4 regions of the Paenibacillus sp. FSL F4-0243 genome follow, and region 4 is predicted to be linked to each of the others. Evidence: riboswitches for the same ligand, from Rfam matches in the RefSeq annotation. Region 4 holds a riboswitch; each other region holds the start of a gene.
What was found. Region 4 has a riboswitch for cyclic di-GMP ahead of NSS87_RS21795 (thiamine pyrophosphate-binding protein). Riboswitches for the same ligand answer to the same signal wherever they lie in the genome.
Positions count from the first base shown of each region.

Region 1: another riboswitch for cyclic di-GMP. It lies ahead of NSS87_RS05615 (EAL domain-containing protein); the one in region 4 lies ahead of NSS87_RS21795 (thiamine pyrophosphate-binding protein).
Region 2: another riboswitch for cyclic di-GMP. It lies ahead of NSS87_RS30075 (NPCBM/NEW2 domain-containing protein); the one in region 4 lies ahead of NSS87_RS21795 (thiamine pyrophosphate-binding protein).
Region 3: another riboswitch for cyclic di-GMP. It lies ahead of NSS87_RS03205 (transglutaminase-like domain-containing protein); the one in region 4 lies ahead of NSS87_RS21795 (thiamine pyrophosphate-binding protein).

Region 1 covers NZ_CP150151.1:1,254,650-1,262,923, forward strand. Annotated here, with positions in the region: gene NSS87_RS05605 (alpha/beta hydrolase) at 1-261, opposite strand, end outside; gene NSS87_RS05610 (Zn-dependent hydrolase) at 383-1,624, shown strand; cyclic di-GMP riboswitch class I at 1,858-1,944, shown strand; gene NSS87_RS05615 (EAL domain-containing protein) at 2,064-4,298, shown strand; gene NSS87_RS05620 (methyl-accepting chemotaxis protein) at 4,311-6,029, shown strand; gene NSS87_RS05625 (ring-cleaving dioxygenase) at 6,308-7,285, shown strand; gene NSS87_RS05630 (flavin reductase family protein) at 7,303-7,908, shown strand; gene NSS87_RS05635 (TetR/AcrR family transcriptional regulator) at 8,074-8,274, shown strand, end outside.
Region 2 covers NZ_CP150151.1:6,791,312-6,799,585, reverse strand. Annotated here, with positions in the region: gene NSS87_RS30085 (EAL domain-containing protein) at 1-210, shown strand, start outside; gene NSS87_RS30080 (hypothetical protein) at 326-892, shown strand; cyclic di-GMP riboswitch class I at 1,050-1,136, shown strand; gene NSS87_RS30075 (NPCBM/NEW2 domain-containing protein) at 1,291-7,104, shown strand; gene NSS87_RS30070 (sulfatase-like hydrolase/transferase) at 7,165-8,274, opposite strand, start outside.
Region 3 covers NZ_CP150151.1:718,801-727,074, reverse strand. Annotated here, with positions in the region: gene NSS87_RS03225 (acyl-ACP thioesterase domain-containing protein) at 1-204, opposite strand, end outside; rRNA gene rrf (5S ribosomal RNA) at 443-559, opposite strand; rRNA gene NSS87_RS03215 (23S ribosomal RNA) at 688-3,616, opposite strand; rRNA gene NSS87_RS03210 (16S ribosomal RNA) at 3,859-5,416, opposite strand; gene NSS87_RS03205 (transglutaminase-like domain-containing protein) at 5,788-6,597, opposite strand; cyclic di-GMP riboswitch class I at 6,611-6,691, opposite strand; cyclic di-GMP riboswitch class I at 6,800-6,880, opposite strand; gene NSS87_RS03200 (class D sortase) at 7,005-7,655, opposite strand; gene NSS87_RS03195 (GtrA family protein) at 7,690-8,094, opposite strand; gene NSS87_RS03190 (glycosyltransferase family 2 protein) at 8,084-8,274, opposite strand, start outside.
Region 4 covers NZ_CP150151.1:4,873,367-4,881,640, reverse strand. Annotated here, with positions in the region: gene NSS87_RS21810 (3-oxoacyl-[acyl-carrier-protein] synthase III C-terminal domain-containing protein) at 1-644, opposite strand, end outside; gene NSS87_RS21805 (hypothetical protein) at 696-1,046, opposite strand; gene NSS87_RS21800 (carboxymuconolactone decarboxylase family protein) at 1,086-1,454, opposite strand; gene NSS87_RS21795 (thiamine pyrophosphate-binding protein) at 1,465-3,108, opposite strand; cyclic di-GMP riboswitch class I at 3,227-3,322, opposite strand; gene NSS87_RS21790 (HAMP domain-containing methyl-accepting chemotaxis protein) at 3,513-4,763, opposite strand; gene NSS87_RS21785 (YafY family protein) at 4,886-5,842, opposite strand; gene NSS87_RS21780 (SDR family NAD(P)-dependent oxidoreductase) at 6,016-6,849, shown strand; gene serA (phosphoglycerate dehydrogenase) at 6,922-8,274, opposite strand, start outside.

The sequences.
Region 1 (8,274 bases), 3.3 Mb from region 4:
CCAAAGAAGACCGTCTTGGATATCTTCAAGGATGTCAGATAGGGTTGACCTAGGGGCTAATCTATAGTCAATCGAAAATAGCGCAAAACCATTATTAGTGTAAAGTTGTATCATTTCCTCGGATAGATCTTCTCGATCACCCCAAAGTAGACCGCCTCCGTGAATGTAAACAATAGCAGGGGCTTGGGGACGGTTTGTTTCATAAAAATCAGCTTTAATTGTAAATGAGTCATTTTCTTTAAAAATAATGGTCTTCTTCATAGCTATCCATTACACCTCATCAAGTAAGTAATTTTTAAAGACTAGCACTACCTCTATTGTATATCATTCACGAATTTTGATGAAACCATAATCATGAATACCCAGGATTGGAGATATTAGCATGGATAGAAAGAGAAGATATCAGGCTTTATTTGATAATATTAATCAATATAACTCGGGTGAGAAGGGCATCACTAGAATTGCCTATACAAATGAAGAGCAGACATGTACGAGTGCTTTTATGCGGATGTGTAAGGCTGAAAATTTAGATATTCGGATGGATCATTGCGGAAATGTGATCGCTAGAAGGAATGGGAAGATAGAAGGGCTCCCACCCGTTGTAATGGGCTCTCACTTGGATACGGTATACCAAGGTGGGAAGTACGATGGGGTAGTAGGTGTAACGGCTGCTTTGGAAGTGATCAAACGTCTAAACGAAAAAGGGATTGAAACGGATCATCCGATCGAAATCATCTCATTTGCCTGTGAAGAATCCTCGCGTTTTGGGATTTCAACAGTAGGCAGTAAAGTAATGTCAGGGTTATTTCAGAAGGAGAAATATAGATCTTTGAAGGACAAAGACGGTATTACCATGGAAAAGGCATTTTCGCTATGTGCACTGGATTATAACAATATTGATCAGGCGAGTAGAGAGAATGAAGAATTAAAAGCGTTTTTTGAATTACATATTGAGCAAGGTCCTGTCTTAATAAACAATAATAAAAGAATTGGAATTGTGACTGGAATTGCTGCACCCGTGAGGCTTCATATTCAAATATCAGGGAAGGCATCCCACTCTGGAACGACACCTATGAATATGAGAAAAGATGCTTTTCTGGGTGCCTCAGAAATAGCACTTGAGCTTGAGAAAGCAGCCAAACTCGAACAAGAATTTGGAACGGTTGCGACGCTAGGGGTGATAGATATCTTGAATGGCGCTATGAACGTGGTTCCGGGAGAGGTAGAAATTAAAATTGATATCAGATCTACTTCAGTGGCATCCAGGCAACGTGTGTTAGACCATTTGTATCAAACAATATCCTTAGTACAAGAAAATAGACAACTTGTAATTGAGAGTACGGAAATTATTTCGGAGGAACCCGTCCTATTATCTGATGAGATCAGTCAGGTTCTAGAATCGATTTGTGAAGAGAAAGGGATATCGAGTCAACGGATGATCAGTGGTGCAGGGCATGATGCCATGAACATGAACAAACTTTGCCCAGTAGGGCTTATCTTTGTTCCTTCTGTAGATGGACTTAGTCATCATCCCAATGAATATACAGACTTGGATGATATCATTATGGGGATTGATATTTTGGAAGAAGCTGTTCTTCGTTATGCGTGTGTAAGACAAACATAGTTCGTGTTGAGAAATAAGTCCCAATGTGACATATTTAAATGTTACATTGGGCTTTAGTATCTAATTTTATAATTGTTCGCAGAATTGTTGCTTTACATTAATAAATATTATATTAAAGTTAACATTGATATTTGTGAAAATTTTCCCATGGAAAAATTAAAATTTACTACGGAAATAGGTCTTTTGGAGGCAACCTATTATTAATAGAGTATTTATGACTAATAATAGTTAAAACAGAATATTGGTAAACCTATTGAAAAGTAGGGACACAAAGCCATAGGGTCTAAATCTACATATAGATATGACAGCCGGTTGCATGCAGTTGGAGTTTCTTGATCTTATTTTTTGATGCATATGCAGCCGTTATCATTCTGATAGCGGCTTTTTTTAATTCGTTTTCTAATAAAAACGTAATAAATCGGAAAAAGGATGATAGTACATGGATCAAACACAACCATTGAGAGTATGGAGAATGATAGGCCTCGTCATAATGGCAACGTTGATATTTTGGGGGTGCTCTTACTATTTCATAAAATGGACTGCTAACTCTTATGAGCAAGAAGCGGTTGCTGCTACATCAGAAGCTACGATACATGCGAGTAGATCGATTGGAAATATGATACATGGTGGATTAGATTCATTAGATGGAATTGCTGATTCTATTTCGGAAATCAATTATATGGACTGGGATAAGACCAAAAAATATCTGCATCACTTTGATAAAAAATATAATTTTATTCGAATTAGCATCAACAGCCCAGATGGTAAAGCTTACGCATCAGATGGGACAATGTTTGATGTATCAGATGAAGTAGGATTCCAAAAAGCTCTTCAGGGTATTAGCAGTATTTCTGATCCATTCTTAGATAAGATCTCCAATAAAGAAATTATCACGATCAATAGTCCACTTAAGTTTAAAGGTGAAGTGAAGGGTGCTTTATCTGCCAGCAAATATACACAGGATCTTTATGATGCTCTTGCAGTTTCCTTCTTTAAAGGTCATGGTTATTCTCAAATCATTGATCAAAAGGGACAAGTCATTATCAAATCGAAGAATCTCGAAGAGGATAAGTCAATTGATAACATATTCGAAAGTATAAGTATTGATTCTAGAAATAAGAAACAACTGCAAATCTTTAAAGAGAACATAACCGCAAAAAAATCTGGAGTAGGAATATTTTGGATTAACGGAGATAGCAAAATGGTTGGTTATTCTGGCATTCAGGGGGTTGAGGACTGGTATATTCTCTCCGTGATACCGAAAGATGTGATCATGGCCAAAGCGTCTCAAATGAGTCAGGCGACTTTTTTATTATGTGTAATCATGTTTGTCTTATTATTGATCATATTTGTTAACATTCTATTAAATAAGAGCAAAATTAGGAAACAGATGGAGAGGATTGCCTTTGAGGATGAGTTAACACATCTTCCTAGAACGAATAAATTTGTTATAGATGCTCAGTATTTACTTAAAGAGAAACAGAATACAAAGTTTGCTGTGTTGCAATTTGATATTGAACAATTTAAATACATAAATGAAATTGTCGGTTTTCATGAAGGAAATAGCATTTTGATTCAAGTGGCTAATAGCTTAACAGCAAACACATTAGACGAGGATGTCATTGGACGCTTAGGGGGTGATCGTTTTATTCTTTTCACTTCGTATGACAATAAGGCGGAATTATTCATCCGTATACAAGTACTTACTGAACAAATGAGCGACTATACGTTTGGAAATGAAGAAGGTTTTAGGCTAGTGATTAATTGTGGAATTTACTGTATAGATGATCGTCAGAGCGATATCCTCACATGTATTGACCGAGCAGGAATCGCTTGTAAGTCCATTAAAGGTGGATACAAGAGCTCATGCGCTTTCTTTGACGAACAATTGCTATTGCAGATACACGAAGAGCAAGACATCGTAAGAAAGATGGATGCTGCCATGACAAATGGTGAATTTATAGTATATTTACAACCGAAAATGGATCTGCGAGTGAACAGTTTTCATGGCGCTGAGGCATTGGTTCGATGGAATGATCCTCAGAAGGGACTTATATCTCCTGCAGTATTTATCCCCATATTTGAGAGAAATCGCTTTATCGTGAAATTAGATTTAATGGTGTTTAAATCAGTATGTATCATGTTGAGTAAATGGATCCAGGAAGGAATCCAGCCACTTCCGATTTCAGTGAATATATCGCTTATAACCCTATATCATAATGATTTCCTGCTCCATTTGACGAATATTATTAACAGCTACCAGGTACCTGCTAAATTGATAGAGTTAGAGCTGACCGAGTCTATTGTATTCCAAAATTTAGAGTTTGTTAGAGATATTTTGTTGGAGTTGAAACGTAAAGGATTTTCCATAGCTATCGATGATTTTGGGACAGGTTATAGTTCCTTAAATGTATTGCAATATTTCCCTGCTGATGTCATTAAGTTAGACAGGGCTTTTCTGATGAGTAAGTCAAATGATGAGACAGGGAAGATAGTAATTGCCAGTATGGTCAAGCTAGCTAGGGATTTAAATATGAAAGTTGTGGCAGAGGGAGTTGAGACAGAGGCGCAAATTGATTTTTTGAAACAAATAGATTGTGAAATCGCACAAGGATACTATTTCGCGAAACCAATGCCAGTAGTAGAATATGAAAGCTTAATTAAAAGTACATAGGGAGTGCAAAGCATGAGGAAAATGAGAAATTGGACTATCGTAGGCAAAATTACTGTTACTAATTCAATATTACTGTTAGGTGCTCTGATCATTGCGATCGTTGGTAGTGTGTATTTCAGCAATATGTATGCGAACTCTAGAAGTATGTATAAGAACGATCTTACGTCAGTTTATGCACTTGGGAAATTCGAATCTAATAATCATGAAATAGTAACCTTAACGAATAAGATGATCGCTAGTCATGATCCAAGCGAACTTCAAGAGAGTTATCAGAAAGTTGTTGAGCTTCAAGCTGAAAACAATGGAATCTTGAATAAGTATGAAGAAACACGTTCCCTCCCAAACGAAAAGGAGATTTATGCTGAAGTTTTATCATTAACGAAACAGTATCGGCAAATTCAGCTTCCGATGTTTGAGAAGATGCTAAATACCCCTACATATGATCCTGCTGAAGATATCATCTCTGATCTTGAAGCGTTAAATATGAAACGAAATGAAGACCTTGGAAAATTAGTTGAAATGAACTTAGGAAGTGCCCAATATGCAGATGTTCAGAATAAGAAGCTATTTCAAAAAGGACTTACGGTCAATATCATTGTTGCTTTTCTCGTTATCCTGATTTCAATCGGTTCATATTTGTCCTTGAGAAGATATTTCTCACGAGCAGTAACCATTATCCTGAACTTTTCAGAGGCGTTTGGTCGAGGAGATCTGACTCAAAGAGCTAAGTTTGATGCTGAAGATGAATTTGGTCGAATCGTGAAGTCGCTTAATCATTCGGCAGAGCAAGTACAAACCATCGTAACTAGTGCTTCTTCCTCAGCACAAGAGTTAGGTGCACTTAGCGAAGAATTATCTGCAACAGTTGAGGAAGTAAATGCTACAATGGATCAAATTTATAATTCCTCGCAAGAGGTTGCTTCTGGAAGTGAATCTTTAAGTGCTACAACAGAAGAAGTAAATGCAACAGTACAAGAGATTATCTCCAATGCAGATCTGCTAAGTGATAAGGCGGGAGTCGCACTAAATACCTCCGAAGGAATTCTGGTACAGGCAGCTTCCGCGAAGGAAAAGGCTGTAGCATCGATTCAATATGCGACAAGTTTGTATGCTGAGAAACAGAATTCCATTATGCACGCGATCGAGGCAGGGAAAGTTGTTAATGAAGTAAGAGAGATAGCTGGGTACATTTCAGAGATTGCAGCCCAAACGAATCTATTGTCCTTGAATGCTTCCATTGAAGCAGCAAGAGCTGGGGATGAGGGAAGAGGATTCGCTGTAGTTGCTAATGAAGTACGCAAACTTGCTCTACAGTCGGAGGAGTCGGTGGGGAAGATTCAGAAAATGACACTGCTAGTGGAAGATGCTTTTGAGAATGTGTCCTTTCAATCACAATCGCTGCTGGATTTTATCGATTCGACGGTGATAAGTGATTATGAGAGTTTCGAGCAAGTAAGTATGCAATATAAAAATGATGCCGATATGTTTCATGAGATTACAGGTGAAATGGTATCTTCAATGCACGGACTGAAGCTATCAATGGCAGAGGTAGATCAAGCGATGACGAATGTTGCCGCAGTATCTCAACAGTCTGCGGACAATGTAAGTGGCATTCGAAATCACATTTCAGATACATTACAAGCGTTTGAAGATGTGGCTGCTTCTTCTGAGCACCAGGCGAATATTGCGGAAATGATGAATGAGACGGTTGGTAAATTTGTGATCGAGTAAGAACCAAAACAAAACAGCCTTGTTCAGGATATCTATTTACATACTGAACAAGGCTGTTATCTTTTATAGTGTTTTGTTGACAACAACAAAGGAGTGTGCTAAATTTATCTTAAGTTAAAGATAATTAATGTAAAGATAATTTGTGAGATACATGTAATCGAATGTTGGAAAGATATTTTTTTTGGTGGATATCTTAACATTAAGATAATTCAATTAATCTTTCTTAAACTAGGGAATTATATTACTAAAATCAAACTAAACTTTAGGAGTGTATAATCATGAGAAATTTAAAAGGGATTCACCACGTAACAGCCATCACAAGCAGCGCAGAGAAAAACTACGAGTTTTTTACTTACGTATTGGGAATGCGTCTAGTGAAGAAAACCGTCAATCAAGACGATATTCAAACGTATCACTTGTTTTTTGCAGATGATAAGGGCAGTGCCGGAACGGATATGACGTTCTTTGACTTCCCTAACATTCCTAAAGGTGTTCACGGAACCAATGAGATCGCCAAGACATCCTTCCGAGTACCAACTGATGCTGCATTAGACTACTGGGTTAAACGTTTTGATCGCCTGGATGTGAAGCATACCGGAATTAAAGAGCAGTTTGGCAAAAAGACTTTATCCTTCGTAGATTTTGATGACCAGCAATATCAACTTATCTCCGATGAATTTAATGAAGGGGTCGCATCAGGTACACCATGGCAAAAAGGACCGATTCCTTTAGAGTTTGCGATCACTGGTTTGGGACCGATCTTTGTACGTATAGCTGACTTCAGCTATTTTAAAGAAATGTTGGAAAGAGTCATGCTGTTTAAAGAAATCGGACAGGAAGAGGCTTATCATTTGTTTGAAGTCGGCGAAGGCGGAAACGGGGCGCAAATTATTGTTGAACATAACGAGGACTTACCAAATTCACGCCAAGGTTTTGGTACGGTTCACCATGCGGCTTTCCGAGTAGAAGACCGTGCGATGCTGGATGAGTGGACTAAGCATTTTGAAGACTTTGGATTCCGTACTTCAGGTTATGTGGATCGTCATTTCTTCGAGTCGCTGTATACACGTGTTGCTCCACAAATCCTGTTTGAGCTTGCGACAGATGGACCTGGATTTATGGGCGATGAGGAATACGAAACGGTTGGAGAAAAGCTTTCATTGCCACCATTCTTAGAACCTAAACGTGAGCAAATTGAGAAGTTAGTACGCCCTATTGATACCGTTAGAAGCACGATCGATTTCGTGAAAGAGTGAAGAAGGAGCTGGGGAGATTGATTTCGATTGATCCGAAGCAAAATAGTGAGCGGGAAAATTATAAGTTATTAATTGGTACTGTTATTCCTAGGCCCATTGCTTTTGTCACTACTCAATCAGAAGATGGCATTTTGAACGGTGCGCCGTTTAGCTATTTTAATATCGTCTCGTCTAATCCTCCGATGGTTTCACTGTCTATTCAAAGACCAGCGGGGCGATTAAAAGATACAGCCCGTAATATCTATAACAATCATCAGTTTGTTGTGCATATTGTAGATGATGAGAATGTTGGGAAAATCAATCAAACCGCTGCTTCATTGCCAAGAGCAGAAAGTGAAATTGAACTTGCCAATCTTACACCGGTCCCAAGTAAAAATATAGCTGTACCTGGTGTATTGGAAGCAAAGGTTCGAATGGAATGTAAGCTTGTACAAGCGATACCTCTAGGGGAAGAAGAACCTGGAAGTGATCTATTCATTGGCGAGATTGTTCAGTTTCATATCGATGAATCGATTTATCAGGAGGGGCGGATTGACCCTAGAGCCTTAAATGCAGTGAGTCGTTTGGCGGGATCAAATTACGCAACGATTGGTGAGATTTTTGAGATTGAAAGACCGAAATAATAAACTAAGACCTGTTCGTAAGCGATGAAGCCTACCGAGCAGGCCTTTTTGTGTGCAAATTATAGTTCATCAGCTATGCCAAGCAAACCGTAAGGTTTTCTCTCGAAGTTTATCTGGACTGATCGTTCCAGATATGTTATATTGCCATTACAGGAGGTGTTACTCATGGCAAGGACAAGAGAGTTTAACGAGGATCAAGCACTACATCAAGCGATGCTGTTGTTTTGGAAAAAGGGTTATGAGGCAACAAGCATACCGGACTTGCTGCAGGTTATGGGCATTAGCCGATCTAGTCTTTACGATACTTTTTCTGACAAGCAAACGTTGTACATTGCCGCACTGGAACATTACAAAAAGGTAAGCTTC
Region 2 (8,274 bases), 1.9 Mb from region 4:
CTGGATATGAAATATGTTCAGGGTGTGTCCAGCGATCTGAACAAACAGAAAATAGCTAAACAATTTTTAGAAAAAGCTTTAGAAATCCAATCCGTTCCTCTAGCAGAAGGTGTGGAGTTTAGAGAGGACTTTGAATGGCTTAAGCAGAGTGGTTATCAGTTGTTTCAGGGATATTTATTTGGAAAGCCTGATCCTATTCCCAAACAGTGATCCTAATGAGTATAACTCCGTCTAGAGGATGAGATGAATTTCAGGTCAGAGTCTGAGTGCAGCCAACCCCTAGGGTTGTATAATTAAGGTAATTGAGAAGGGGGACGGGATGGATATGAAATGGCATAAGTACATCACGCACTGGGCGGATTCTAGAGGGTTAGGTGGACGAGAAATTGATTATCAATGGCCGTCTCCATCATTTCCGGTGGTAAGTATTCGCAGCAATTTGGGTCGATACTCAGGTCAGGGGTATGGTCACGGAAGCAAGCCACAAGTGAAGACAGCTGTTGGATTAATTGCTATTGGAGATGTAGCTGTAGGCTTGATTTCCATAGGTGCGATAAGCGTAGGGGTTCTATCCGTGGGTGCAATATCACTAGGAATGTGGTTAGCCCTTGGAGCGATAGCCATTAGCTGGCTTGGCTTCGCAGCTGGGGCGATTGCTATTGCAGGAGTGGCTGTAGGCGCGATCGCGATAGCCGAAAAAGCGTTGGGGGCTGTCGCCATAGGTGATACGGCATTTGGGGCGGTAGCCATAGGACGGATTGCTGGGGGAGCAGTAGCTATTGGCCAATGGGCATATGGTCTAATCGCAGTTGGCGAGCATGGCTTCGGGTTAATTCCCATCACGGGCGATGTGTGGAATTGGTTCCGGCGTTTGTTTGGTGCGGGGAGTTAAGTAGACCTCCAGTCCTAAAGTGTCCTCTCTCTTCCGGGATACTCTATAAAGAATATCTATCACGATAGAAAAAGTAATTGCAATTACCTATTCGGATTTCATACCAATTAATCATGCGATCAGATGTAGCGTTATGTTACTCTTTGTAATGTATTCGAAACTTCATAGGCAAACCTATGGAAATGTAGGGACGCAAAGCTATAGGGACTAAGGTTATCATAACTATTGTCAGCCAGCTGCCAAAGAGTGTATTACGCTTTTTGTTAAAGTTTAATAAAAATTAAGTCTTAGTTTTTATGCGACTTTATACGCAATCAAGCTACTCTTTTGGGGTAGTTTTTTTTGTGCCTATTTTTAGGCACGGAAGAGATTCATATTACATCTGGGGGGTAGAAAAGATGAAAAAAATGATTGCGATCGCTACATCAGCAGCCATGTTAGCTAGTTTTTCGAGTGAGGCAGGTTATGCTTTAGCAAGTGATGTAAGCACGGTAAGTGTAGTGAACACTGTAGTACAAAGCAAGGCTGACCTATTCAGCAATGCGTCAGTTATTCCGTTTGATCTCTACGGCAAGGCTATCCTAAGCGCTTATAATGATGTTTTTAGAATGAATCCTGCGAATATTAAATCCATTACCAATAACGGTGGCAACTACTCAGGTTCACCTATAGCTAAGGCTATGGATGGCGATATGAGTACGCATTGGGAAACGGGCAAACCGAACAGTTCAACGTTTACGAATGAGGTTGTCTTTGTTTTCAATGAGTCCACTGAATTAAATAGAATCGTATACGCTGCAAGACAATCCAGTGCAAAGGGGAAGGGGTTTGCTCAGGAATTTGATATTTATGGCTCAACTACGGATGCAGGCGATTATACGCTAGTATCCTCTGGAGAATATAAAGGCGGAGCAGGTGACGTAGTAGAGATTCAGTTTGCACCTACAGCCTTCAAGAGACTTAAATTTGTCTTCAAAAAAGCTAACCAAGATTGGGCGAGTGCAGCCGAGTTTTCTTTTTACAAAGAAGATACCGTATCCGCTAAAATGAAAAATTTATTTACAGATGATACCTTGAGTCAAGTTAGCACAGCATTTAATACGGTGGAGAAATTAACGGCTTTAGAACAAGAAGTACAGACACATCCACTGTACGCGCAGTTTCAAGCAGATATAGAGAATGCAAAAGTACTTCTGGAGAATCATCAAATAGAGGCAACAGCAGCTAAGGTTTCGAAGCTAAAAGGCTATGGTACAGCATACGAAAATGCCTATAGCGAAGCTTATAGAATGCCCAACTCTAATGTATCAAAAGTAACGGTGAACGGTGGAAGCTATCCAGGTACGAAACCGGAATACATGCTCGATGACCAGCCGAATACACACTGGGAAACGAACAAAAACAATGATGACAGCTTCACGAATGAAGTCGTGTTTGAATTAGCGCAAGCGAAAATACTAGATAGAGTGGCTTTCCTGGCTAGAGATAACCGCAAAGGCTTCCCAGAGGCTTTTGAAATTTATGCATCAGAAACAAGTAAGGGAGAGACCTTCCAACTCGTATCTAGCGGAACCGCGACTAGTACGAATGACTTTCTGGAGTTTAAATTCGAACCTACAAAGTTTAAAAGATTGAAATTCAAGTTCACAAAAGCCAATATCAACAGACCCTTTGCAGCTGAATTTAGATTTTATACAGAGGATAAAGTAAGTGAAGCTGTAAATGGTATTTTCACAGATGGCACGATGAGTGCGGTTGTTCCTGCTTATAATAGCGTCGAAGCAATCAACGAATTAGAAGAAGCGGCAAAAGTACATCCGCTCTATCCAATCCTGAAAGATTCTTTGGATTTAGCTAAGAAGCTAGTGAATGGTGAAGTTCAAACTGAAGGCACCATCATTGAGGCGAAACAACGTGGAGATATGAAAAAGCATGCGCAGGAAAACCTGAGAATTGGTTTCGGGACGAACAACCAGCCTACAGGTCTCGTTGCAATGCCTGGAGATACAATCAACGTTTATGTGGACGCAGCTTCGAGCGATAAACTACCTTCTTTAGTCTTTTCTCAACAAGAGGCGGCTTGGAATGTTTGGGCTAGAGGTGTGCAATTGCGTCCAGGTAAGAATATTATAACCGTTCCTGAATTTGCTACGAATAGTTATTATGCACATGAAGTGACTAAAGGCGGTACAGTGTATATCGTCAATCCATATACAGCAGAGGAACAAGGTAAAGCACCTATGATCCGGTTCGAGGGGCTTACCAAGATCCCTATGATGACCAAGACTACAGATCCTGAACAATTTAAAGCCTTCTTAAACACCTATAAACAAAAATTAGATGAAGATAAGGCAGCGCATCCGAATGTTCAAGATCGCGAGCTCATCGATGTGGTGGAAATGGTCAGCGATCATGTTATTTTCACAGGAACTGCGACAGAAGCTTATAACAAGTTTATTACGCAAGAAAATGATCCGCTGGGTACCGTAACCGGCTATGATACTTGGATGAAGACGATCTTTGACTTCTATGGCTTGGATGGCAGTAGTGTGATTCATGATGCGAAGCTAATTCGTGAGAACATCCGATTGATGCAGCCTTATGGTGCGATGTATGCAGCGGGAGATCATACAGGGATACAAATTGGGACCGTAGGGACGATGTTAGGTGATTTTAACAAAGTCTATCCAGGATGGGGATTGAATCATGAAATAGGGCATCGCTTGGCGATGGGTGAACGAGAATATGGTGAAGTAACCAATAATATGGTGTCTATGCTGATGTCAGTCTATGCGGACTCGATGGATACTCGTATTCCTTTTGAAAGTGATATTTATAAATATGTAATCGAAGAAAATAAAGTGGTTATGAATCAGCAGGGCTTATTTGCACAGCTCGGTGCCTATTGGCAGTTAGAATTAGCGCATCCGGGTTACTGGACAGAACTGACCAAGCTATACCGCGAGCGGAAGGTCTCCCTTCCGAACGGCGACAATTCCAAGCAGCAGTATTTGGTGGAGTTCTCCTCTGAAGTGCTGGGGTTAGACCTAAGTAGCTATTTTGCCAGACATGGCTTCACTGTGAATCCTGAAACGAAAGAGAAGTTAGCTAAATACCCAGCACCGAAAAAGCTCTGGTATTTAAACAATTCAGTGGTTCATTATGAGGGAACAGGAATAGCAGATAAGAATGTTGCGATAAAGGTTAATATCACGCCTAACACTACTGCTAAATCGAACACATTAAGCTTCAGTATAGATAAGGATCTTAAGAAAGATTTCTTAGGTTATGAGGTGTATAGAGACGATAAGTTAGTAGGGTTTACTGGGACTGACCAGTTCGTGGACACGAATGTAGATAGCAGCATCAATTATACGTACAAGATCGTTGGTTATGATAAGAAGCTGAACCCACTGAAGCCGGTACAGGTTAAAGCCTTCAAGCCAGCGCTGTCTGTTGAAGATCAAATTACGTTAAAGCTTAATCAAACTTTTGATCCAATGAACTATGTAAAAGCGACTAACTACCAAGGGAACGATATTACTGCTAATGTCACCCTGAAAGCAAATACCGTTGATGTAACGCAAAAAGGCGACTACGAAGTGGTATATGAAGTGAAGAACGAAGGGGTTACAGAAACCAAAACTACACTGATTACGGTAACGAGTGACTATGCTTATCTTTCGGATCTTACTGCCAAGTCAGTCGTTGTTGGTTGGGGTGAATTAAAGAAAGACAAAGCCGTTTCTGGTGGAATCATCACCCTTGTTCGACAAGGGTTAGCTGCGACCTATACCAAGGGAATCGGTGTACATGCGAACTCTGAAGTTGTTTATGATATTGAGGGTAAAGGTTATGACTTCTTTGAAAGCTACATCGGGATCGATCAAGCGATGAAAGGAAAGCCATCCTCTGCAACCTTTGAAGTGTATGTAGATGGAGAGAAGAAATTCACGAGCGATGTTTTCCGGGCAGGGACAGAGCATGAATTTGTGAAAATACCTGTGACAGGCGCGCGAGAAGTGAAGCTGGTTACCACAGATGCTACAGACGGCAATGCTTCAGATCATACGGTATGGGCGGATGCGAAGTTTACGAATACTTCAAGCAAGCCTACTATCACAGTGCCTGAAGAGACAACGTTTATTGAGCTGAACAGTGACTTTGATGTTTTGACCGGTGTTACAGCCGTTGATAAGGAAGATGGTAACTTGATTGGAGCCGTTGAGGTAAGTCCGAATGGTTTCACTTCAAGCAAAACAGGCACTTACAACGTCGAACTGTCAGTTACAGACCGGGATGGGAATACAGCTGTGCAGACCAGAACAATCGTTGTGTATAGCGCTAGTAAATACTTGAGTGATACAGCGTGGCAGTCGGCAAGAACGGATTATAATGTTGTTCGTAAGGATAAGGCAAGTTCTAACAATCCGATTAAACTACTTGTAAATGGCGTAACCAAAGAGTTCGCTAAGGGCTTAGGAACGCATGCTAACTCTGAGATTGTATATAATCTAGCGGGCGCAAACTATGAATATTTTGAAACGTTTGTAGGGGTTGATAGAAATATCCCGGAGCAAAACAACTCTAGTGTGATCTTTAAAATTTTCGTCGATGGGGTAGAAGTGTATAACAGCGGACTGATGAAATTTGGCACGGAAGCCAAACTAGCTCGAATCCCTGTGAAGGGTGTAAGTGAATTGAAATTGGTATTAGACAATGCAGGCAACGGAAATGCATCAGATCACGGTGATTTCGCGGATGCGAAGTTTATAATTCTGAACAGTACCCCGGAGCTTACCATAGCTAAATCAGTATCTACCAAAGTGGGCCAAGCGATAGCAGTAGGTGTAGACTATTCGGCAACAGATTCAGAAGATGGTGACTTGACGGCACAAGTAAGGGTTACGGGTGAAGATCAAGTTAAATTTAACAGAGCTGGAAAGTATCCGATTACTTATACAGTAACGGATAGTGATGGAAATACGACCACGAAGACTAGAACCATTGCCGTTGTAGACATGACGGACTTTACGTATCTGACGGATTACGACTGGAATTCTACTCAGAACAGCTATACTGCGCCTTTGAAGGATAAATCTATTAGTGCCAATACGCTGAGATTAACCGATGAGAGCAATCAAGTAGTGTCCTACGAGAGAGGGATTGGAGCACACTCTAACTCGACGATTGTATACGATCTAAGCGATAAGAACGCGGACTACTTCACTTCCTATGTGGGTGTAGATCGACAAATGTATGGTACGGTCGGTTCGGTGAGCTTTGAAGTGTTTGTCGATGGAGAGAAGAAATTCGATAGTGGGATTATGGGCTCCAGAGATCCGCAGAAGTTCATCGAATTGGATATTAACGGAGCTAAAGAGCTGAAATTGGTCGTTACAGACGGCGGAAATGGCAACGGATCTGACCATGCTACATGGGGAGGAACCAAACTACATTTTGCGAATGGAGATCACCTATTCACTGGAGATCTGGAGCAAGCCATTGCAGCGGCAAAAGCAATTTCTCTAGAAGGGTTCACGGCTGAGAGTATTGCGGCATTTACGGCAAGCCTTTCGAGTGCAGAAGCGGCTTTGACTAATCCTTCTGTCACACAAAGTGAAATAGATGCAGCCTCGGCAGCGTTACATCAAGCAACAGAAGGTCTGACCGAAATAGACCTTACGCAAGTCATTACCATTGCGGACAAATATTTAAGTGCTTCGATCAAGACTACGTTAGGCGTAACTGGAGAACTAACGCTAGGGGATATGTATAACCTTGCAACGTTAACGAGCGAGACCGGAAGAGCTAGATCCTTGGAAGGTCTACAGTATGCTAAGAACCTAGAGACACTTGATATTACTGGAAATGAAATCACTGACTTCTCCCCATTGCAAGGGTTAACTAAACTAACGAGCTTATTGGCTGACCCTCAAGTGGTAGAGGTGGGAGGATTAAAGGGACCTGTGGTTGAATGGACCAATCCGGTGAAAGGGCTTGATGGCAATAAAGTGATCCCTAGTTCGGCAGGGGTCAGAAACACTGGAACATCTAAAGAAATCATGTTTGATATGAATGAATGGGCAGCTAATCCTGATGTGTTCACTATAGACCTATCGAACGAGGAGAAGGGAACTTACATGCTGGGGTTAACTTACCAAGTCGCAGGTAATCTCGTGCAATTAATTTCTTTTATTGATAACAATTAAATCCCATAGGCAGAAAAAAACAGGCGAATTGTGGTGTATTCAACCATGATTCGCCTGTTTTTATATAGTAGTTGTTTGGGTTGGTGTTAAGCGCTTTTGGATCCGTTGCTCTTCAAGTAGACGTTTCATCCATTGCTGAATACTTCTGCTCTGCTGTGTTGTCAGGGTGGGGTGTGCAAGGTTATATGCCTCCAAAGGATCTTCTGTTAAATTGTACAGCTCATATTCCTCAGGTACGGGTTCTGTCTTAATCCTTGTGGTCCATTCACCGGGTTTTCCCTCCACAGGCTGAAGTGTGACATCCTGAACTCCGGGTTGGCTCCAAAATTGAGGATTATCGAAATAACGCGAGAACTTCCACAGCTCTTTCCGACCATTTCTTTGAAGATACGTTAGAACCGTCTCAATGTGGTTCGGCTGAACGACAGACGAATACGGTTTTCCCAAGGGACTGGTTTGATGCTGGCCGCGTGTAACATCATCGTCGGTCATGAAATAGACGGGCGCATCGACGATTGCAGATGGGCTGTGTCCAAGGATTTGAGGTGCAAGATTGCGGCCTACAAAAGGGCGGGCATCACTGTACCTATTGTGCATACGGCTTTGAAGGTCTGTGATGTTTACATTCGCAAGCCCTAGCATGGTTGGAATCAGATCTACATGACTTGTTAGGGCATGGATGTCCTGAGATTTGGGAAATAAGCGTCTATTATGGATGAGAAAAGGGACATGCAGAAATTCTTCGTAGGCAGAGTACCATTTTTGATGAAGATCTCCATGAGCCCCTAATAAATCTCCATGATCGGAGGTAAAGATGACGATGGTATTGTCATAGAAAGAAGAGCGAGTTAGAGTCTCGAAGATCTTTCGCATTTGAAGGTCAGCGTTTTTTTGAAGTTGATAATACAGTTGGCGATAAAAAGGCTGGTCAATAATAGGCTGCAAGGCTTTTGGATAGAGGTCCCGGTAGCTGGCTTGGCAGCGCGGCTTGGTAGCTAATGATTCATTTTGCGTCGGAGAGGGAGGAACTGCAGGCATAGGCTCGACCTCAAACCTAAAATTAGGTAAATGTGCAGTGAGGGCTCCGTATAGAACAATATCATGTGGATTTACAAGGGAAGAGACGAGAAGCCAGGGAGGCGTATTTTTATCCTGGTTTTTTTGGCGATC
Region 3 (8,274 bases), 2.8 Mb from region 4:
ATCAAGATCTAACGTAATCATCATCCAGCCCATTCCTGCACTCAGAATTTCTTCCACACTTATCCCCAAATTACCCACTGCGAAGTCTGCCGCACATTGCATGATATCCAGAATAAAGGATAACTTACCCTGTGAACGATAATCCGTGTCGCTCGCATGTACAGAAAAATCTTCTATCCACACAAGATTACTACTGTTGTCCATTGTTTATCCTCCTGCCATGCAAAATATCCTTGCATTTACTTGAAGTATCCACATATACCACTGCTCTATCCACATAAATTGGGGACTACTTTCATTTTTGAATATATTTTATTATTTCATCCACATGTTAGTAACTTTTATTTTTTCGTTATTTCCCCATGACTTATCCACATTATTTAAATTAAGCGATAAAGGGAACAAAAAAGCCATTGTTGATAAATCAACAATGGCTTCGTGTGCTTGGCAACGTCCTACTCTCCCAGGACCCTTCGGTCCAAGTACCATCGGCGCTGGAGGGCTTAACGGTCGTGTTCGGGATGGGTACGCGTGGAACCCCTCCGCTATCGCCACCAAACATGCGTCTGTGAAACAGACGCTGCCGCGTGAAATTCGGTTCATCACCAGAAGTGAGAATGAATTTCTAAGCGTGTTACAGGCTTGATGCCTGAAAACTGAATCCGAATTGAATTTGCGTTTTAAGTATAGGATAAGCCCTCGACCGATTAGTATTGGTCAGCTCCATGCATTACTGCACTTCCACCTCCAACCTATCTACCTCGTCGTCTTCAAGGGGTCTTACTAATTGGGAAATCTCATCTTGAGGGGGGCTTCACGCTTAGATGCTTTCAGCGCTTATCCCGTCCGTACGTAGCTACCCAGCCATGCTTCTGGCGAAACAACTGGTGCACCAGCGGTACGTCCATCCCGGTCCTCTCGTACTAAGGACAGCTCCTCTCAAATTTCCTGCGCCCACGACAGATAGGGACCGAACTGTCTCACGACGTTCTGAACCCAGCTCGCGTACCGCTTTAATGGGCGAACAGCCCAACCCTTGGGACCTACTTCAGCCCCAGGATGCGATGAGCCGACATCGAGGTGCCAAACCTCCCCGTCGATGTGGACTCTTGGGGGAGATAAGCCTGTTATCCCCAGGGTAGCTTTTATCCGTTGAGCGATGGCCCTTCCATGCGGTACCACCGGATCACTAAGTCCGACTTTCGTCCCTGCTCGACTTGTAGGTCTCGCAGTCAAGCTCCCTTATGCCTTTGCACTCTTCGAATGATTTCCAACCATTCTGAGGGAACCTTGGAACGCCTCCGTTACTCTTTAGGAGGCGACCGCCCCAGTCAAACTGCCCGCCTGACACGGTCCCCGTACCCGATTAGGGTACTAGGTTAGAACCTAGATACGATCAGGGTGGTATCCCAACGGCGCCTCCACCGAAGCTTGCGCTCCGATTTCTACGGCTCCCACCTATCCTGTACAGATCGTACCCAAATTCAATATCAAGCTGCAGTAAAGCTCCATGGGGTCTTTCCGTCTTGTCGCGGGTAACCTGCATCTTCACAGGTATTAAAATTTCACCGGATCTCTCGTTGAGACAGCGCCCAAGTCGTTACGCCATTCGTGCGGGTCAGAATTTACCTGACAAGGAATTTCGCTACCTTAGGACCGTTATAGTTACGGCCGCCGTTTACTGGGGCTTCGGTTCATAGCTTCGGGTTACCCCTAACCACTCCCCTTAACCTTCCAGCACCGGGCAGGCGTCAGCCCGTATACTTCGCCTTGCGGCTTCGCACAGACCTGTGTTTTTGCTAAACAGTCGCTTGGGCCTTTTCACTGCGGCCCCCTCGTGCTATTCACACTACCGGGGCACCCCTTCTCCCGAAGTTACGGGGTCATTTTGCCGAGTTCCTTAACGAGAGTTCTTCCGCGCGCCTTAGAATTCTCTTCTCGCCTACCTGTGTCGGTTTGCGGTACGGGCACCTTCTCCTGGCTAGAGGCTTTTCTTGGCAGTGTGAGATCATGACCTTCGCTACTATAATTTTCGCTCCCCATCACAGCCCAGCCTTAACGATGTGCGGATTTGCCTACACATCAGCCTCACTGCTTAGACGGACATATCCATCAGTCCGCGTCACTACCCTCCTGCGTCACCCCATCGCTCATAGCGGATTACGGTGGTACAGTAATTTCAAACTGTTGTCCTTCGACTACGCCTTTCGGCCTCGCCTTAGGTCCCGACTTACCCTGAGCGGACGAGCCTTCCTCAGGAAACCTTGGGCTTTCGGCGGATCAGATTCTCACTGATCTTTTCGTTACTCATACCGGCATTCTCACTTGTATGCTGTCCAGCGCTCCTTACGGTACACCTTCAACCCACATACAACGCTCCCCTACCCCAGATACATACGTATCTAGCCATAGCTTCGGTGGTGTGTTTAGCCCCGTTACATTTTCGGCGCAGAGTCACTCGACCAGTGAGCTATTACGCACTCTTTCAATGGTGGCTGCTTCTAAGCCAACATCCTGGTTGTCTGTGCAACTCCACATCCTTTCCCACTTAACACACACTTGGGGACCTTAGCTGATGGTCTGGGCTGTTTCCCTTTTGACAATGGATCTTAGCACTCACTGTCTGACTCCCGGCAATAAGTATATGGCATTCGGAGTTTGACTGAGCTTGGTAATCCTTGCGGACCCCGCACCCAATCAGTGCTCTACCTCCACTACTCTTATACCGAGGCTAGCCCTAAAGCTATTTCGGGGAGAACCAGCTATCTCCGAGTTCGATTGGAATTTCTCCGCTACCCCCACCTCATCCCCGCATTTTTCAACATGCGTGGGTTCGGGCCTCCAGTGCGTGTTACCGCACCTTCACCCTGGACAGGGGTAGATCACACGGTTTCGGGTCTACGTCCACATACTAAATCGCCCTATTCAGACTCGCTTTCGCTGCGGCTCCGTCTTCTCGACTTAACCTTGCATGTTAAACGTAACTCGCCGGTTCATTCTACAAAAGGCACGCCATCACCCATAGATAGGGCTCTGACTTTTTGTAAGCACACGGTTTCAGGTTCTATTTCACTCCCCTTCCGGGGTGCTTTTCACCTTTCCCTCACGGTACTGTTTCACTATCGGTCGCCAGGTAGTATTTAGCCTTAGCAGATGGTCCTGCTGGATTCATACGGGGTTTCACGTGCCCCGCACTACTCGGGATCCGTCTCGGAGAGAACACAGTTTAGGTTACAGGGCTTTTACCTCTATCGCGGGCCTTTCCAGACCTCTTCACCTACCATATTCCTTTGTAACTCCATGTGAGACGTCCCACAACCCCTAAGAGCAAGCTCTTAGGTTTAGGCTGTTCCGCGTTCGCTCGCCGCTACTGACGGAATCACTATTGTTTTCTCTTCCTCAGGGTACTTAGATGTTTCAGTTCCCCTGGTCTGCCTCTACATCTCCTATGTGTTCAGAGATGAGTAACTGCGAATTACCACAGCTGGGTTTCCCCATTCGGACACCCCCGGATCAAAGCTTGCTTACAGCTCCCCGAGGCAGTTTCGTTGTTCGCCACGTCCTTCGTCGGCTCCTGGCGCCTAGGCATCCTCCGTGTGCTCTTATTAGCTTAACCTTGATTTTTCCTCATGAAAATATCATACGATGACTTTTCTTTTGGAATCATCTCACTAATAACATTTACTTGTTTGCACAAGTTGCTAAAAGATGTTCTAAAACGCAAATTCGTTTCGGTATCCAGTTTTCAAGGATCAAGTCTTACTGAGAGCTTAAACTCTCAAAACTGAGCAACGAGTGAGTTGTGGAAGTTTAACTTCCGATTTGAATGTCTTCATTGCAGAAGACGATTCTCCATAGAAAGGAGGTGATCCAGCCGCACCTTCCGATACGGCTACCTTGTTACGACTTCACCCCAATCATCTACCCCACCTTCGGCGGCTGGCTCCCTTGCGGGTTACCCCACCGACTTCGGGTGTTGTAAACTCTCGTGGTGTGACGGGCGGTGTGTACAAGACCCGGGAACGTATTCACCGCGGCATGCTGATCCGCGATTACTAGCAATTCCGACTTCATGCAGGCGAGTTGCAGCCTGCAATCCGAACTGAGACCGGCTTTGATGGGATTGGCTTCACCTCGCGGTTTCGCTTCCCGTTGTACCGGCCATTGTAGTACGTGTGTAGCCCAGGTCATAAGGGGCATGATGATTTGACGTCATCCCCACCTTCCTCCGGTTTGTCACCGGCAGTCACTCTAGAGTGCCCAACATTACTTGCTGGCAACTAAAGTTAAGGGTTGCGCTCGTTGCGGGACTTAACCCAACATCTCACGACACGAGCTGACGACAACCATGCACCACCTGTCTCCTCTGTCCCGAAGGCCGCCACTATCTCTAGTGGATTCAGAGGGATGTCAAGACCTGGTAAGGTTCTTCGCGTTGCTTCGAATTAAACCACATACTCCACTGCTTGTGCGGGTCCCCGTCAATTCCTTTGAGTTTCAGTCTTGCGACCGTACTCCCCAGGCGGAGTGCTTACTGTGTTAACTTCGGCACCAAGGGTATCGAAACCCCTAACACCTAGCACTCATCGTTTACGGCGTGGACTACCAGGGTATCTAATCCTGTTTGCTCCCCACGCTTTCGCGCCTCAGCGTCAGTTACAGCCCAGAAAGTCGCCTTCGCCACTGGTGTTCCTCCACATATCTACGCATTTCACCGCTACACGTGGAATTCCACTTTCCTCTTCTGTACTCAAGTCACCCAGTTTCCAGTGCGACCTCAGGTTGAGCCCAAGGTTTAAACACCAGACTTAAATGACCGCCTGCGCGCGCTTTACGCCCAATAATTCCGGACAACGCTTGCCCCCTACGTATTACCGCGGCTGCTGGCACGTAGTTAGCCGGGGCTTTCTTCTCAGGTACCGTCACTCCGATAGCAGTTACTCTACCGGACGTTCTTCCCTGGCAACAGAGCTTTACGATCCGAAAACCTTCATCACTCACGCGGCGTTGCTCCGTCAGACTTTCGTCCATTGCGGAAGATTCCCTACTGCTGCCTCCCGTAGGAGTCTGGGCCGTGTCTCAGTCCCAGTGTGGCCGTTCACCCTCTCAGGTCGGCTACGCATCGTCGCCTTGGTGGGCCGTTACCCCACCAACTAGCTAATGCGCCGCAGGCCCATCCCTCAGTGACAGATTGCTCCGTCTTTCATTCTTTCTTCAGGAGAAAAAAGAAATTATCCGGTATTAGCTACCGTTTCCGGTAGTTATCCCAGTCTAAGGGGCAGGTTGCCTACGTGTTACTCACCCGTCCGCCGCTAAGTTATTTTGAAAGCAAGCTTTCAAAATAACTCCGCTCGACTTGCATGTATTAGGCACGCCGCCAGCGTTCGTCCTGAGCCAGGATCAAACTCTCCAATTAGTATTGAAAAGAGCGATATGCTCATTTTGAAACATCTGACGAGAAAATTAATTCTCTAATTTTGGATATCACTTTCGTGATTTCCTACTCACTCGTTGTTCAGTTTTCAAAGATCAAGTTCTCGTTGGCGCCGTTCAATGTCTCAGCAGCAACTCTTATAATATATCATGTTGTTCTCAGTAATGCAAGCTTTATTTTTCGAAAGCCATTTATATAACTCTCTCAAACATTGCCTGTACGCTGTCTAACAACGCTTAACTATAATAACCTATCTATTCATAGAAAAGCAACCCCTAATAGAAAAATAAACAACTAGCTTAATAATTAAGCTGGTTGTTTATTTAATAGAGTTATGAATCTAGCGATGCAAATTAATAGTATTTTGCTGCAGTATACTTACTTGAAGCCTTAATAAAATCCGTATTCTTCTTACTCTTCGCTGACGATGCATCTACCGTTGTATCAATAGTAACCCATTTCCCATCCATCAACACTTCATTCCATGCATGGTATTGCGTAACGTAGCTAGTATTCCCCATCACCAATTTAGCAGGCACATCTACACTACGCAGCATTGCGGCAAAAAGAGAAGCATAGTCATAGCAGATTCCTTTTTTAGTATTCAAAGTGTTGTTAATGTTCGGAATGTAATCTGTTGTTACATTATTAGCAAGAGAATAATCGTATTGTACATTAGCAACTATATAGTTATAGATTGCCTTAACTTTCTCTTCATCTGTTGTTTTGCCTTTTGTAAGCTCTTTTGCCTTAAGGATCGCTTTATCAGAAGAACTCCATTTCACATTCTGTACGGAGCCCAAATATACGGAATTCGAGTCACTCATGGTTACGTCTACTACTTCGGAATATAACGCTTTGTATTTATTGCCGGTTGTGTTCTCAAGAACAGAAACCTTATAAGTACCATTACCTTGTTGTAAAGGGAAGTCCTCAGCTTGTCCAGAAGCATATAAGTTATATGTATAGCTGCTGTTGTCTTTAGTGATCATGAGTTTGATTCTTTTATCTTTCGGAATATCATAGTTAATTCCAATAACACCTTGAGCCACTTTCGATGTAATCAACCAGCTTGCATCTACACTTGCGGCTTGAGCTGTGCTTACCGGAACCGCAGTAATCAGTACGAACAGCGCCACCATCATAAAATAAACCTTTTTCACGGATAAAACCCCTTTCGGTAGCTGGCTGCCATCCTTTCGGGAAGGCCCTTTAGCTTTGCGTCCCTACCTTTCGATAGGTTTGCCGTTATCGTATAAGCTCTATCTGTTCTAATTTCACTAGACAAATTAAGAGAATCAGTCCAAGTAGAAATATGAATCTAAGATTCTTATATATTTTATAAAAACAAAAAAAGCCTCTTCATTCGGTAACTGGCTGCCATCCTTACGGGAAGGCCCTTTAGCTTTGCGTCCCTACCTTTCGATAGGTTTGCCGTTTATCGTGTTTAGCTTTTATAGTCTTATACTACCATATTTATCCTCGTAAACAAGAACAAAATTGCTAGATTTACTATTATTTTATAGTTATTTCTCTGTATTTGAATTCTCTTGTTATTTCTCGTCAACGATTAGGAAAGCTTGGCATGAACAATCAAACGATGTGTAGGATCTACTAGTGGGTCACACGTAATTAGAGTAAGAATTTTATCTTTGTTATTCCCGTCTAGAACAGACACATCACTAGGAAGTACAACAGAAATATCATAAACCTCGTAATTATAGGTCTGATCGCTAGTCTTTACCGAAATCGTATCCCCAATCACAACCTCATTCAATCTGTTAAACAATCTGCCCGTAGTTCTAGCTCTATGTGCAGCTATTGCGGCGTTCCCTATTTCTCCTATTGGAGTTGTTTCTTTCATATGGGCCGCCGCATGCTTCATATTCGCTTTAGTAGCCCCTTCTAATACTGGCAGCTTCAGATCGATCTTATCGATCTCAATTAATGCGATAACTTTGCCACCCACTTCAATTTCCGGTTCCGGCTTTTCTGTTTCTTGCGGCTGTGCTTGTGCATCTAAAGCTGATTCCTCAGCTAGTAGCTGAGTGACCTCGGCATATCTGCTCTTTAGATCAGGTGGTGGAGTACTTTCACTGGTGCTCAGTTCAGCTGATTCTAATAGCTTATCCTGCTGCCAGTCGTTATACCATTCGTTAGCTTTTGGATAGAGCATGATAAGGATCCCCGCCAGTATGAGCACATACGAGAATTTACGCATGATTTTCACCTCCGTAGATTGGTTCTACTGAACTTTAGAATACCCATTTACGACTTCCGAAGAAGTTAATGATCACCGTCACAAACGTTACTAATACCTTAGAGATCAACACTTGAATGCCTAGTTTGTCAGTCAACAGATGCATTAGCAACAGCGATATTCCGAGTACTACCAGATTCAGTACGATAAACTTCAGCAACTGCGTCTTATCAAAACCCTCTTTATTACCACGATCACGATCCTTGAAGGTTACTTTTTTATTCAAAATAAAGCTGTTCGCTGTCCCTGCACTATAAGAAATCACCTGTGCCAACGCATATACCATCCCAAGTGAGTTCAGTAATGTGAAGATTACGAAATCAATGAGGGTATTTACCAGACCTACAGCATTAAATTTGAGAAACTGTATGAAAGCAGTCCGAAAGTTCTTATCTGACATCTTTGTAATCCTTCCGGCGATCCACTTCTTCTTCGTTACGATATCCTATGGTCTCACTGACAATATACAACGGTCTATCCTTAGACTCGTCATAAATCCGTCCAATATACTCACCGATTACACCTAGCAGCATCAGAACGATACCGTTAAAGAGCAAATTGACCCCTACAATGGAAGCCC
Region 4 (8,274 bases):
CCAGCCGCTACGCCTTTTCTACCCAGATTAGCCAAGCCTTCAGCCGGGAACATGGAGTTGCCATAAACGCATGTGTCTGTTTGATAGACAGAATCAATGAAGCCTACCGCATTATCATCGCGCACAAGAAGGACTGCCGCAGCTGCATCACCGAAGTTAGCATAATAGACTGGATCATTCTTATCTGCATGAGGTGCTACATAATCGGATCCGATGACCAAAGCACGTTTAATTCTAGGATTGGCTTGCATTTGACGGCTCACCTGTTCTACGGAAGCAGTCATACCTGCACAGTTAGCGTTGCTATCTATACAAATTGTATGGGATGCGCCGTTAATTAAACGGTGAATCATTAAAGAGTTAGTAGGAAAGATATATTCAGGAGTTTGACTTGCATAGGCAATAAGATCGATATCAGCACCAGTGAGACCATTTTTATCCAACACATTACTGGCAGCCTCAAAAGCCATCGTAAGAGAATTTTCTTCCTCATTCTTAATGCTATAGCGCGTATCACGACCTAAAGTGGTCAGTAGACCTCGGATATCAATACCCTTTTCGTCAAAATGCTTAATAAAAAAGTCGTTACCAACTTTATTACTAGGATGATAGATATCAATGTCTTGAATACGAATTCCGGTCATATGAATGAATCCTCCTGAAAAACTCTATAGTTTTTTTAGTTATAAGAAGAATTAAGCTGTAACGGTGGAAATGATCTCGATGTTATCTAGTCCTGCTTTACGACCCAGACGAGCAAGCTGCATTTTAAGAATTGGGTTATTCTCAAGGGTTAGATTTACTTTTACAAATCCATCATTCTTAAACATTACGAAGCAACCTTCCAAAAGAGGTACAACATCAGGTGCAGTTACGTTTAGCTTTCTGCAGTCGATTTGTAATTCATAGTCTGCTGGAGTGATAGGATTAATAGTTTGTTGATAAGCTTGGATAGATTTCAGACCATCTTCTTCAGAAAATGTTCCTTCCAGCTCAATATTGATCACTTTTTTAGTAGTGTCTGTCTTTAAAATAAACTGTCCCACGTTAACATCTCTCCCGATATTTTAATTTACTGAAAATAGTTACTTTATTTCTTCAATCGTTTCGAGAAGAATATTAAAAGCGGTGATGATTCTAGGTGCCCCTATAGCGGGTACTAAGTGTAATAGAATACCTTTGAGTTGTTCTACAGTAACTCCCACACGAAGAGCCATGACATAATGAACACCCAATTGATCAAACTGACCCATCGAAATCAGGGCAGAGATAACTGCGATTTCCTTCCAGTCAGCTTCGATTGTGTTGCGTTGAAAAATATCGCCGTAGGCATTCCCCATAATAAATTCAGCCAAATCGGGGAAATGTTCTTTAATCGGAGCCAGTGCTTTAGCTCCGTAGTCTCCAGAGAGATTCGTGAAGTGGTTCAGACCACTGTTTACATTGTCTTTCATAAGTGACCTCCTAATTTAGGTTCAAAGTACGGTGAGCAGTCGGAGGGACCTCATCACGGTCTGTTAGCAGTTCAATGACGGCAACACGGTTGATGGCAACAGCGTCCTTGATGGCTGTTTCGAACTCCTCCGCTGTCTCACATTTGTAACCCTTAGCGCCTAGTGATTCTGCGAATTTCACAGCATCCATAGGGACTTCGTAGATAGTTCCGTCAATACGTCCTGTAGTTTTTTCCATACCTTTTAGAGCCATATCTAGCTGTTTATTATTCACAACAATGAATATGACAGGAATATCCTTGCAGACAGCAGCGTTAATCTCTGCGCCTAGCATCATAAAGCAGCCATCTCCTGTAATGCAGAAGATCGTTTCTTCTGGAGCAGCAACCTTTGCACCAATCGCCATTCCGATGGAATTACCCATACAAGCAAAGTAAGCATCGAAAACAAAACTGCCCGGTTTCTTAACCTTGTACCATTTCGCAGCATGGAAACCGTGACTTCCATCATCAACAAAGACTGTGCTGTTATAAGGAATCAAATCACTCATCATACTCAAGACCGATGCAAGTGAAAGGTTTGGTAAAATCGGAGGCTCCTCGGTATAATCGGAATTTGTCGGTGCTTCGCGTTTTGTGATGTTGTTCGTGTCAATATTATTGAGATAGTAAACTAGATTGTCCCGTAGATCTCCAGTCACTGGAATCGTTTTAGAGAACAATATTTTTCCGACAAAAGTCGGATCGCTATCAAACTGAATTAATGTTGCAGGATGATTTTCCCTTTTAAGATTACAAATAGTCATATCACTTAAACGTGACCCGAGAACGATAAATAGATCACTTTGATTCAGCAAGTCATCCCCATGGGTACAACCGCCTACTCCAATTGGACCGTGATAGAGTGGATGATCCCAAGCTATAGCCCCTTTACCACCTGGAGATGTAACTACAGGAATATTAAATGTTTCCGCTAATTGAATTAGCTCACTATGTGCTCCTGAGCGGTTAACGCCTTTACCCGCGATAATTATTGGATTCTTAGAGTTATTTATAGCATCAAGTACACGGTCGATATTAGCATGGCTAACCAGTGATTCGCGTTCAGGGATTACAATATTACATTCCTCTAGCAATTCCGTTTGTACATCAAAGGGAATACAAAGGTGAACTGGACCACGATTACCGCTCAAAGCAATGGATATGGCATGATTAAAGATTGTGTTAAAGTGATCTCCACGTTCAATAAGCTTGCTATATAAGGTGGCAGGTCTAAACATATCAGCTAAATCAGCTAGAAAAGAAGTAGAGTCCTGACATTGGGGAATTCCAAGCTCTTTAATAGATTGATGGCCAGTAATAAATAGGACAGGTAGGTTGTTAGCCTTAGCATGTGCTGCTGCGGTTAATAGGTTTGTTCCACCAGGACCTGAAGTACCAAAAGCTACACCTAGTTTTCCAGTTTTAAGCGCATACCCGGCTGCTTCGAAGCCGGAACTGGACTCGTGTCTCCCGGGAATAAATTCAATACCGTAATCTACCATTTTAAGAACAATAGGACAAATGGATTTCCCAATAATACCAAAGGAATGGGTAACACCTAGGTTCCGTAGTGCTTCCGACATGTAATCTGCGACTGTCTTCAAAAAATACACCTCACAAGTTGATTGTTATTTTAAAATCAAACATTAGAAAACCTGTGCTCTGAATTAGGGCACAGGTTGGTGGCATAAATCGCCATAGAGACTGAACAATTGTTCAGTCGTCTTGGTTTTCTGCAACCTGGCAGTCATGGCCTCTGATTAAAAATGAGGCTGTAGATCCATGGTTTTGCGTCATCCTCTTTCGAAGATTTTGCCAATATTAATTTTAAAATTTATAAGAAGAATTTTCCTTTACAATATATTCCTAGAGTACCTTTGTCAATATATTTTCGCAAATTAACTCGAATTTTGACGAAAGTCTTGTCCAACCTATGAAATAATAGATATAAAAAAACTCCCCCTAAGTCAAAACTTAGGAGGAGTTTTTGGACTTGTTTATATGATTTGCAAGTGACTTAAAACTTGAAAATATGGATAGTCTTCTGTAGATTAAACACAGCCTGTGTCATTTTCTCAGTTTCTTCAGCGACGGACTGCAGGGCATTAATTTGTTCATTCATAGCGGCGGATACTTCCTCGGTGCCGGCAGCGGTTTGCTGTGTGATTGCAGAGATATTCTCTATTGCACTTGAGATTTTCAAGGCGCTTTCCAACATCAGATCACTTTCAGCAGAGAAGGAAGAGATTTGCTCGGTAATATACTGCACACTTTGCACAATTTGAGCAAAGATATGAGCAGATTGAGTGATCATCTCATTCTGTACCTGTACGACTTCTTCGTTGATAGCGATATTGTCAATCGCTTGTTTGATATCAGTTTCGATGCTCCGAACTAAGCCAAAGACTTCCTTCGTTGAAGCCGTTGATTCTTCGGCAAGTTTACGAACCTCCTGTGCGACTACAGCAAATCCTCGACCATGCTCCCCGGCGCGTGCTGCTTCGATGGAGGCATTCAGCGATAAGAGGTTGGTCTGTTCAGCGATCTCAGTGATGGTTTTTGTAATCATCGTAATTCCGCGAGCATTATGAGACAGGGCTTCGATAGTATCAGCTACTTTTTGAGTAGCCTGGATGTTTTTGCGCATGCCTTCAGCTTGAGTATCAACGGACTGCCGTCCTTGTTCAACTAGTTCTAATGTATGTATTGAACGTCTGTTCATTTCTTTCGTTGAGTTCGTATAATTGGATACTTTATTCTCAATATCTTTAATGGATTCTGTCATTTCAGCGATATCCGTAGATATTTCATTTGCACCAAGAGCTAGCTCGTTAGACGAAGAGGCTACCTGTGCCATGACAATTTTCAAATTCTGATTCTTATCTTCGATTCCACGGCTTGCATCCATAACTTGACGAGTGATTTGTGATGCTTCTGTCAAAATCTTCTTGAGCTTGTCAATCATAGTATTAAAGGAACGACTTACGTCCCCCATAGACCCGTTCTCATCGGCTCTACTAGTAAAATCCCCTTTTGAAATACTATGAGATACATTCGCGATGTCATCAAAAGAAGATGTAAGCGCTCTCTCGATAAAGCGGGCCACGGGGAAAGTTAGAGCAGCAAGAACTACGATTAGAACAATACCCAAAATAATGTTGCCTAAGATCATAAAAGTAACTAAAACAGGAATGGCAAATAGTGCGGCAACGAGGTAACATCCGGCAACAATTCTTTGTTTTAACGGAAGTTTATGCATCCAGTTCATTGGTATAATGTCCTCCTTATTAATATTATGTATTGGTGTTATTATATGGGATTTAAAGGTGATTGGTCTATAGTAAGAACTGACATAAATCTTCTTTTCGAAGTAGTTCTTTAGATTTCGTGTCAAAAATCCTCATAAATAGCGGAAATTTTTGCGATAGCAGACTTTACCATCTCTAAAAGTTCTTGCGGTGAAAGTACAATAACCGAGGGACTAAAAGAAAGGATTATCCGGCAGGCCGACTCGATCGTATTAAATTCGGCATCTACGTTCCCCCACTCTGCATTGCTTGTTGGCTCTATCAATTGGACAGAGACGAATCTTTCTCGCTGTAATTCTTTTAAGACAGATGTTCTAACCCTTAGCTTTACTTGATACTTTGGCAGTGCTGCTTTAAAGGCCTTGGTGGACTCTTCCCAGTACTGTTTTAAATCAAAGGCATCAGGTCTTTTAAACCACTCATGAGTCTCCTCAACGTTAACTAATCTGGACACACGAAAGGTTCGTAGTTCATCTTTGCTTTTGGCTACGACATACCATACTCCGCGTTTTGCAACTAACCCAAGAGGTTCAATGAAACGGACCGTTGTCTCGTTGCTTCGGAGATAAGTGATTTTTACTTTGCGGTCCTCCCAAAGTGCTCTCTGCAGTACAGAAAGGAACGGATAAGTTTCATCCGAAGGATGCCAACTGGCGCCATCAATATGAATACGCTCGCTTAGGTAATTTGCTGGGTTACTAAGTCGATGTGAGGATGCAGCCTCTAGTTTGAGAAGAGCGGAAGAGTAGTCGTCTTGTATCCCCAGATCCTTCATTATAGATGCGTCAGCGGACAGAAGCAGTGAACCAATCTCTTGTGGCTTCATTCCCGTTAGGGAGGTTCGGTAGCCTTCAGTAAGCATCCAGCCTCCTTCACGACCACGTTCAGCTAAAATGGGTATTCCTGAAGCACTTAATGCTTCCATATCACGAAACACAGTTCGTTCTGATACCTCGAGTGTTTGGGCCAATTCTCTAGAAGTCATTTTTCCACGATTTTGCAACAGAAGTAATATTGATAACAAACGGTCGGCTCTCATTAGGCTATTGTACCTCCTCGAATTATTGATTAGACGATCACCATTAATCATTTCTTAATCATGATTATATTATATATGTCAGTTGATGTCATATATACGGGCTATACTTATAAAACGTAAGGAATGTTCACAGAATATTGAAATCCGAATTCATGTGGAAAGGGTTGAGGGCTATGACATTGAAAGGGAAAGTCGCATTGGTTACCGGGAGCAGCAGAGGTGCTGGGAGAGGGATCGCTCTAGAATTAGCAAGAAGAGGTGCTTTTGTCTATATAACAGGGAGGACCACAGATGTATCCGTCACAGAGCATATTAAGGGGAGCATAGATAGCGTACTTAGAGAAATAAAAGAGAGTGGAGGTTCTGGTGCGGTAATACAATGTGACCATACGAAGGATCAAGAAACAGAAGCAGTGATCCGTCAGATCGCTGAAGAGCAGGGGCGGCTCGATATCTTAGTTAACAACGTGTGGGGAGGCAATGATTTAGCTATCGAGCAAAAGCCTTTTTGGGAGCTACCTACAGCTCATTGGGACAATATGTTTAATGCCGGTGTGAGAGCACAGATGATCACAAATTATTACGCAATTCCCTTCATGCGCAAGGCAAAAACTGGTGGTCTAATTATCCATACAACCTTCTGGTATCATTATAAATATTTAGGCAACTTTTATTATGATCTTTCTAAAAATGCACTTTTACGTATGGCTTTCGGATTGTCGAAGGAATTAAAGGATGACGGCATTGCGGTTATTCCACTTTCACCTGGATGGATGAGAACAGAAGCGGTTCTAGAAGCCATGAATACAGATGAGGAACATTGGCAAGAAGTTGAGGAACTGAAAATGAGTGAATCGACGACATATATTGGTCGAGCAGTGACTGCACTAGCCGCTGATCCAGAGGTTATGTCTATGTCCGGTGAGCCGCAGCTGGTTGGAAAGCTTGCTGAAAAGTATGGTTTTACTGATATTGATGGAAGGATAATCCCTTCGTTCATAATATAGGAAGAAAGAGAATCGTAAAATATAAGAAAGGCCACTCCAGTACATTCTGGAATGGCCTTTCTATATTATAGATTAAAGAAGGATGATTTCTTCAGCAGTGTTAATTTCTGGTAAACCAGCGAGTTTCACAAGGACTTGCTTAGGAACGGCTTTGTCAACGGTCAGCAGCATGATTGCAGCGCCCCCAACAATTTTACGTCCCACTTGCATGGAAGCGATGTTTACATCGTTCTCACCAAGCAATGTACCCACGAGTCCGATAATCCCTACTTTGTCGTTATGGGATACAAAGATTTGATGACCTTCAGGAGCAATATCAACTGGGAACTTATTCACTTGAACAATACGTTCTCCATAACCTTGCAGCAGGGTGCCGGCCACAAGATACTCTTGGTCACGATCAGCTTTTAGAGTAACAGTAATCAGATTGGTAAAGCCTTTAGTTTTAGAAGCTTTAGTTATTACTACGTTCACGTCGCGTGTTTTCGCTAAATGCATGGAGTTTACGATATTAACGTCCTCTGCAAAGTGGCGGGAGAGCACACCTTTTACAATGTAGCGGGTTAGTGGTTGGGTATCTACATCCGAAAGATCACCAGCGTATTCAACATGGATCTCACGGATAGCAGCAGCTGCAATTTGGGTAACAAAACTGCCCAGTTTTTCCCCAAGCGTGAAGTAAGGTTGAAGCTTATTCATTACACTTGGAGCCACTGGAGGAATGTTGACCGCGTTAATGAACGGTTCATTACGCAGAATATGCAACACTTGCTCCGAAACATCGATCGCCACATTTTCTTGAGCTTCAATCGTAGAAGCGCCAAGGTGAGGAGTCACGATGATTTTTGGATGAGACAGGAAAGGATGATCTGCTTGCGGCGGCTCTTTCTCGAATACGTCGAACGCAGCGCCAGCAACAATACCGCTATCTATAGCTTCTACTAATGCCATTTCATCAATTACACCACCACGTGCACAGTTGATGATGCGCATTCCCTTTTTCATCACTTCGAATTGTGGGCGAGAAATCATATGGCGTGTTTCCGGAGTAAGTGGAGTGTGCACAGTAATGAAGTCTGCTCCGCGAACAACATCGTCTACGGAAGCCAATTTAACTTCCATCTTTTCAGCACGTTCAGCTGTTAGGAAAGGATCGAAAGCAAGAATTTCCATACCGAAAGCTTTAGCACGTTTAGCCACTTCGCTACCGATTCTGCCCATTCCGAGTACACCTAAAGTTTTGCCACGAAGCTCTACACCTACGAATGTTTTTCTATCCCAGGTTCCACCGATTGTTTTTGCATAAGCTTGTGGAATATGACGGGCCAGAGCCATCATCATTGCGAAAGCATGCTCACAAGTCGTAATTGTATTTCCATCAGGAGCATTGATTACAACAATACCACGCTTTGTTGCAGCATCCAG